One region of the Rhizobium arsenicireducens genome, then DNA from elsewhere that is predicted to be linked to it. Evidence: predicted binding sites of a transcription regulator. Region 1 holds the regulator's gene; the other holds the start of a gene.
What was found. Region 1 encodes PhoB, which activates phosphate uptake and scavenging genes when phosphate is short. Its sites were predicted from a motif close to TGTCATNNANCTGTCAT; they were not measured.
Positions count from the first base shown of each region.

Region 1 (3,982 bases):
ATATCTGGGCCGACAGTCCGGAACGAGGTTTCGTCGCCCGGACGTCCGCCGCGATTCTCGTTCTCCTGGGCTTTCTGGTGCTCATGAATGGCATCGCAATTTTCCTCCGGCAGCGTTTTGAGCGCCGATGGTAGATGGAGTAAGGCTTATGAACGTGATGTCGGAAGCAGCAGTTGAACAGGCGCTGGATAAGAAGATGACTGACGCTAAATTTAAAATGGTCGGAAAAGACGTTTCAGTTTATTACAGCGAAAAGCGTGCCCTTTTCGACGTGAATTTGGGTATCAGGCTCAACACCGTGACGGCGCTGATCGGTCCCTCCGGTTGTGGCAAGTCGACATTCCTGCGGACGCTCAACCGCATGAATGATACAATCGACGGATGCCGGATGACCGGCAGCATCACACTTGATGATCAGGATATCTACGATCCTTCGATCGACGTGGTCGAGCTGCGTGCCCGTGTCGGCATGGTCTTCCAGAAGCCGAACCCGTTCCCGAAGTCGATCTACGAAAACATTGCCTACGGCCCACGCATTCATGGTCTGGCCCGCAACAAGGCCGACATGGACCAGATCGTCGAGACCAGCCTGCAGAAGGCGGGTCTGTGGAACGAGGTCAAGGACCGCTTGCAGGAGTCCGGCACCGGCCTCTCCGGTGGCCAGCAGCAGCGTCTGTGCATTGCCCGCGCGATTGCCGTCAGCCCGGAAGTGATCCTGATGGACGAACCCTGCTCGGCGCTCGACCCGATCGCGACCGCCAAGGTCGAGGAGTTGATCCACGAACTGCGCGCCAACTTTACCATCGTCATCGTTACCCACTCGATGCAGCAGGCCGCCCGCGTGTCGCAGCGCACCGCAATGTTCCACCTTGGCCTGCTGGTCGAGGAAAACGACACGGACAAGATGTTCACCAATCCGGACGATCAGCGTACCCAGGACTACATCATGGGCCGTTTCGGCTGAGCCGGCGCTTCCTTCCGGGCGGATACCAAATTCAAGGACAACGAACATGTCGCCATCGCATATCTACACGGCCTATGACGAAGAACTGAAATACCTGATGCGCCGCATCACCGAGATGGGCGGCCTTGCCGAACAGATGGTGGCCGACAGCGTGCGTGCGCTGGTCAACTCCGACGCGGCGCTGGCACAGAAGGTCATTTCCGACGACGTGCTGATGGATGCCGCCGAGCTGGAGATCGGCGACAAGGCGATCGTCACCATCGCGCGCCGCCAGCCGGTCGCAGCTGACCTTCGCGAGATCATCGGCGCGCTGCGCATCGCCAACGACCTGGAACGGGTCGGCGACCTCGGCAAGAGCAATGCCAAGCGCGTCATGGCCATTCAGACGACCGGCGTGCCGCGAAAGCTGGCCCGCGGTCTCGAGCACTTGAGCGAACTGGCCCTTATCCAGCTCAAGGAAGTGCTCGACGTCTACAACACCCGGTCGGCAGAAAAGGCGAAATCCATCCGCGACCGGGACGAGGAAATCGACGCCATGTACACCTCGCTGTTCCGCGAGCTGCTGACCTACATGATGGAAGATCCGCGCAACATCACCAGTTGCACCCATCTTCTCTTCTGCGCCAAGAACATCGAGCGCATCGGCGACCATGCGACCAACATCGCCGAGACGATCTATTACATGGCCACGGGTGCCCAGCCCGAAGGCGAGCGCCCGAAGGATGACTTGACCTCTTCCGTCGGCGCCATCACCGAGTAATCCGACCGCATTCGAAAGGTTATCGATACCGATGCTGCCAAAGATCGCTGTCGTCGAGGACGAGGAAGCCCTGAGCGTACTCCTGCGCTATAATCTCGAGGCGGAGGGCTACGAGGTCGAAACGATATTACGGGGTGACGAAGCGGAACTTCGCCTGCAGGAGCGGGTCCCCGACCTCCTGATCCTCGACTGGATGCTGCCGGGCGTATCCGGAATTGAGCTCTGCCGTCGTCTGCGCATGCGTCCTGAAACCGAGCGCCTGCCCATCATCATGCTGACGGCGCGTGGCGAAGAGAGCGAGCGTGTCCGCGGACTTGCGACCGGGGCGGACGACTATGTCGTCAAGCCGTTTTCGACACCGGAACTGATGGCGCGCGTCAGGGCCATGCTGCGGCGCGCCCGTCCGGAAGTCTTGTCCAGCGTGCTCCGTTGCGGCGACATCGAACTCGACCGCGAAACGCATCGCGTCCACCGCAAGAGCCGGGAAGTGCGACTCGGTCCAACAGAATTCCGCTTGCTGGAGTTCCTGATGGCATCGCCCGGCCGCGTCTTCTCGCGTTCGCAATTGCTGGACGGGGTTTGGGGGCACGACATCTATGTCGATGAGCGCACCGTCGACGTACACGTAGGGCGCCTGCGCAAAGCGCTCAATTTTGCCAATTCGCAGGACGTCATTCGTACGGTCCGCGGCGCCGGTTATTCGATGGAAGCCTGACGGCTGGGCCGTTTCTGGCAGTCAAACAAAAAACGGGCCTCTGTGGCCCGTTTTGCGTTTCGATGCGGGGAGAGACAGCGCTCAGCGCGCTGCCGAATTGGCTGCCTTGCGACGCTCGCCAACCGGCTGGTAAGCCATTTTGGCGTGGTAGCTGCAATAGGGCGAGGCGTCGGCGGATTCGCAGCCGCAGAAGTGGAAATCGTCCTTCATCGGGTCACCGATCGGCCATTTGCAGGTGCGCTCGGTGAGTTCAGTCAGTACCAGTTTGCGCGAGATCGGCAGGATGACATTGCCGGCCGGGGAGATTTTGATCTCTTCGACGCCGTCGATCTCGACCTCTTCCTTGAGCATGTTGGCGCCAGCGGCGCGGGTGACCGTGCGGGTCGTGACGCGCGAAGCATAGCTCGGCGTGCGCGGTTCCGATGCCGGGCGCTTTGCGGCCCGCGTCGCCGCGGAATTGCCGCCGGCCTTGGCTCGGCCCGGAAGGTTCAACCGGTGAACCTTGCCGATGACGGCGTTGCGGCTGACGCCGCCTAGTTGTGCTGCGATCTGGCTCGCGCTCAAGCCTTCGGCCCAAAGGCGCTTCAGTTTCTCGACGCGTTCATCCGTCCAGTTCATGCCGTTATCTCTCCGCCGCTCGCGATGCATGATGGCAGAATCGTTCACCCTTGCTTCGGAATGATCCGAAACAAACCCGCCTCGATACTGTCGGTGACTGGTTCCGCCGCATGCAGTTTCTTTATTGACTGTTAACCTAGTGCCGGGCTGACTCCGTGACAAGAGTTGGGCGAATCATCGCGAATTGATTTTGGAGTTTTCCCCAACTTGCTACCCTGGCGCGTCGCGTCCGTGCTTTTGGTCGAGTCTCGATCGTCTTGCCTGCGCGGTCGAAAATTCAGGTGCGGCGCGCTGTTTCGTTGACAGGCAAGGCCGAAATGCTGATAGTGCCCCCGCCGCCGCAAGGCGGCATTTTTGATTTTTTGGGGCCGCGGTCGCCCGCGAAATCAGAAGCATCCGTAGTCCCGTCAAGCCCTCCCGAAGGAGTGTTTTATCATGGTCGAAGCCTCGCCCCTCTATCAGACCTATATGCGCGCGCCCTTGCGGTTCGAGCGAGGAGAGGGTGTTTGGCTCCTGACCGAGGGTGGCGAACGCTATCTCGACTTCGCAGCTGGCGTCGCGGTCAATTCGCTCGGCCATGCCCATCCGCATCTGATCGAGGCACTGACGACGCAGGCCGGCAAGGTCTGGCACCTGTCAAACCTCTATGACGTTCCTGGCCAGGAGACGCTCGGTCGCCGCCTGACCGAGGCGACGTTTGCCGATCGGGTCTTCTTCACCAATTCGGGCGCCGAGGCGCTCGAATGTGCGATCAAGACGGCGCGCCGCTATCAGTTCGTCAAGGGCCATCCCGAGCGCTTCCATATCATCACCTTCGAAGGCGCCTTCCATGGCCGGACGATCGCCACCATTGCGGCCGGCGGCCAGGAGAAATACCTGGAGGGCTTCGGCCCGAAGGCGCCCGGCTTCGACCAGGTCCCGTTCG
Region 1 is NZ_CAXHYK020000001.1:2,834,953-2,838,934, reverse strand. Features, by position in the region: gene pstA (phosphate ABC transporter permease PstA) at 1-134, shown strand, start outside; gene pstB (phosphate ABC transporter ATP-binding protein PstB) at 149-964, shown strand; gene phoU (phosphate signaling complex protein PhoU) at 1,011-1,724, shown strand; gene phoB (phosphate regulon transcriptional regulator PhoB) at 1,756-2,439, shown strand; gene ACWPVA_RS14110 (GcrA family cell cycle regulator) at 2,521-3,057, opposite strand; gene ACWPVA_RS14105 (acetylornithine transaminase) at 3,493-3,982, shown strand, end outside.

Region 2 (3,982 bases), 370 kb from region 1:
CTGTCTTTTCGCTCGGCCCTATCCCGGCGATCATCGCCGTGTCGATCCACACGATCGGCGCACTCGGCAAGATGTTCTTCGAGGTCATCGAGAATGCCGACATGAAACCGGACGAGGGCCTGAAGGCGGTCGGCGCCAATTGGTTCGAGCGGGTCTGGTTCGGCATGGTGCCGCAGGTCATGCCGAACTTCATGAGCTATTTCCTGTTGCGGCTCGAAATCAACGTGCGCGCCTCGACTATCATCGGTGCGGTCGGCGGCGGCGGCATCGGCGAACTTCTGCGGCTTTCGATCGGCCAGGGCCATGAGGCGAAGACCCTGGCGATCGTGCTGCTGCTTTTCTGCACCATTATTACCGTCGATCAGTTTTCCGCCTGGCTGCGCCGCAAGCTTGTCGGCGAGCAGGCCTTCCAGACCATCCAGTGAGGACCACGTCCATGCAAACCATGAACATGTACGAACTGGAGGTAATCGCCGCTCGCCATCCCAGCATCCTGCAGCGATCCGTCTGGCAGCGATTCAAGATTGGCTTCATCGCCGGCGGTATACTTCTCTATTTCGTCTTCGCCTGGTGGTTCTTCTCGATCGGCAAGGTTGTCTCCAATGCCAACTGGTCGATTGCCGGTTCCTATCTTGCCGACTGGGTGTCCTACGAGGTACGGCCGGACATTTTGATTGCCGCAGACGGCGCCATGGAGATCACCTATCCGCGCTTCGACCCGCTTGGCCCGAATGCCAATCCGGTTTGGCTAAATGCGACCCGGGAGACTGTGACCCGCACCGCCGCAGTGCCGGCAGCACCGAGCGCCGGCGCCACGACGCCAGCGGCAAGGTCCTCGAGTTTCAGCTTTATGGCGCCAGCGGCGACGACGGCGAAGGTCGACGAGAACGCGCAGGCAGCGATCGCTCCGCAAGCCCGGCAGGAAGAAATCGTCACGCAGGCACTCGTCGAGATGGGCCGCGGGCGCACGGTCGAAATCATGCCCGACCGCGTCGTCCTGGCGCGCGATGGCGAGACGATCATGCTGGATCTCGACGGAACCCGCGACACCGTCGATGCCACGGCAGCGCTCCCCGATTGGGCCGAACAGCGCAAGCCCGGCGCCAAGGTCGTCGCCAGTTTCGGTCTCTCTGGCTGGGTCGAGGTTCAGGCGGACAAGGTCAAGATCCGCAAGCGCTTCTTCGGCTGGGAAAACTTCTTCTTCGACACGAACTCGGCCTTCTTCGACAAAAGCTTTGCCGAAGTTGCCGGCCTGGTCTTTGCCGGCGAGCGGCTTGATCCGGCACGCAGCAATCTGTCGCTGGCCTGGAACGATATTCTCTACAATCCCTCCTGGCAGCATCTCGACGTGTGGACGAAGCTCCTGCAGACGATCGTCATGGCGTTCATCGGCACACTGTTCGCGATGATCGTCGCCTTCCCCCTATCCTTTCTTGCGGCACGCAACATCTTCCGCAACCGGCTGGCCAACCAGATCATCAAGCGATTCTTCGACTTCCAACGCTCGGTCGACATGCTGATCTGGGCGCTGTTTTTTACCCGCGCCTTCGGTCCCGGGCCGCTCGCCGGCATGTCGGCGATCTTCTTCACCGACACCGGCACGCTCGGAAAACTCTATGCCGAGGCGCTGGAGAACATCGACGACAAGCAGCGCGAGGGCGTCAAGTCCGTCGGCGCCGCACCGCTCGCGGTGCAGCGCTTCGGCGTGCTGCCGCAGGTCCTGCCGCTCTTTGCATCGCAGGCGCTCTACTTCTGGGAATCCAACACCCGCTCGGCCACGATCATCGGCGCGGTCGGGGCCGGCGGGATCGGCCTAAAGCTCTGGGAAGCGATGCGGACCAATTCCGATTGGGAAAATGTCGCCTATATGGTGGTGCTGATCCTGATCGTGGTCTTCGTGTTCGACGGCATTTCCAATGCGTTGCGCTCGCGATTGATGGGGACAAGGCACTGATTCTTGAACCAATCTGCTCGCCGTATCATCAATCTGTCATGCGGCTCGGCTAGCGACACCGACTTGTAATCTGCCCCGCTGAGCCGTCATTGTGGCCGCGACCTGTCAAACGAGGATTTCCGCATTGCGCTATGCGCTCTATTTCACCCCGCCCGCCGATGATCCGCTGACCCGGACGGCGGCCGCCTGGCTCGGCCGGGACGCCTTTTCTGGCGAAGACATTGCCGCAAGAGCGGCGGATGCGTTTCCGGCACGGACCATGGCCGCCCTCACCGCCGAACCGCGGCGCTACGGATTTCACGCCACGCTCAAGGCGCCGTTCGGACTGGCTCCGAACCGGAACGAAGCGGAATTGATCGCGCAGTTCGGAGTGTTCTGCGCCGCGCAGCCGGCCTTCGACATCCCTTCGCTCGTGGTCGGGCAACTCGGCCCGTTTTTCGCGCTGATCCCCGCCAAGACGCACCCGCCGCTGCAGGACTTCGCGGCCGCCGTCGTGGAGGCCTTCGAGCCGTTTCGCGCGCCACTCAGCGATGCCGATATCGCCCGGCGCAAGCCGGAACGCCTGAGCGAGACGCAGCGCGCCAACCTGCTGCGCTGGGGTTATCCCTATGTCATGGAAGATTTCCGCTTTCATATGACGCTGAGCGGCCCGGTGGACCCCTCGCAGGCGGATGCCGTGCGCCAGTTCGCCACCGCGCGCTTCGCCCCCTTCACCGACAAACCGCTCCGCATTTCCGGCCTCGCGCTCTTCATCGAGCCGGAACGGGGTGCGCCCTTCACAGTCCACACCTGGCTGCCGCTTACCGGCGCCTGAACCATCGAAAGTCGATCGCATGTCCGCCGAAACCATTCTTGCCAATGCCCGCATCGTTCTCGACGACCAGGTCATCGAAGGCTCCGTCCAGATCCGCGACGGCCGCATCGCCGACATTTCGGAGGGCCCTATGCGCACCGGCGAGGATTTCGGCGGCGACTTTCTGATTGCAGGGCTCGTCGAACTGCATACCGACCATCTCGAATCTCACTATTCACCGCGCCCGGGCGTGCGGTGGAACAAAACCTCGGCGATCCAGGCGCATGACGCCCAGGTGGCAACCGCCGGCATTACCACCGTGTTCGACTGCCTGCGCATGGGGTCGGATGAGGATGGCGGTTTCGCCCAAGGCGAGATGCGCGAGATGGCCGATGCCATCCAGGCGGCCGAGCGCGAGGACCGGCTGAGGGCAGAGCACCTGATCCACCTGCGCTGCGAGGTCTCCGCTGCCGACGTGCTCGACCATTTTTCCGATTTCGAGGCCGATCCCTATGTGCGGCTGGTCTCGCTGATGGACCATGCGCCGGGGCAACGGCAGTTCCAGACGATGGAGCAGTACACGCTCTACTACAAGACCAAGCGCGGCCTGTCGGAAGAGGCGTTTGCCCATTTCGTCGCCCGCCGGCAGGAATCCTCGGCGAAATACGCCGCTCCTCACCGCGACGCGCTCGCTAAAGTCTGCGCGGCGCGCGGCATCACGGTCGCCAGCCATGACGATGCGACGCTCGACCATGTCGAGGAAGCCAAGGGCTATGGGGTGCGGCTCGCAGAATTCCCGACCAGCCTCGAAGCCGCCGATGCCTCGCACCAGGCCGGCATGAGCGTGTTGATGGGTGCGCCGAACGTAGTGCGCGGCAAATCGCATTCCGGCAACATCGCGGCCCGCGACCTGGCGGGGCGTGGTGTGCTGGACGTGCTGTCATCGGATTACGTGCCGCTCAGCCTGCTGCATGCGCCCTTCGTACTTGCGGACGATTTCGATGAGATCAGTCTTCCGCAGGCGCTCGCCATGGTCACCTCCACGCCAGCGCGCACCGTCGGTCTGAACGACCGCGGCCAGATCGCGCCAGGCCTGCGCGCCGACCTCGTTCGCGTGCGGCGCGACAACGGCGTGCCAGTGGTGCGGGCGGTCTGGCGTGAAGGCCGCAGGGTCGCCTGATGGACAATCAGCCCGGCAGATTGCAAACGAAGGGTGTGGCGGGCACGATGGTGGC
Region 2 is NZ_CAXHYK020000001.1:3,203,872-3,207,853, forward strand. Features, by position in the region: gene phnE (phosphonate ABC transporter, permease protein PhnE) at 1-425, shown strand, start outside; gene phnE (phosphonate ABC transporter, permease protein PhnE) at 437-1,954, shown strand; gene ACWPVA_RS15915 (DUF1045 domain-containing protein) at 2,079-2,768, shown strand; gene ACWPVA_RS15920 (alpha-D-ribose 1-methylphosphonate 5-triphosphate diphosphatase) at 2,788-3,927, shown strand; gene phnN (phosphonate metabolism protein/1,5-bisphosphokinase (PRPP-forming) PhnN) at 3,927-3,982, shown strand, end outside.
Region 2: ACWPVA_RS15915 (DUF1045 domain-containing protein) is a predicted target of PhoB. The motif match lies at 1,978-1,994, and genes of this name have one in related genera.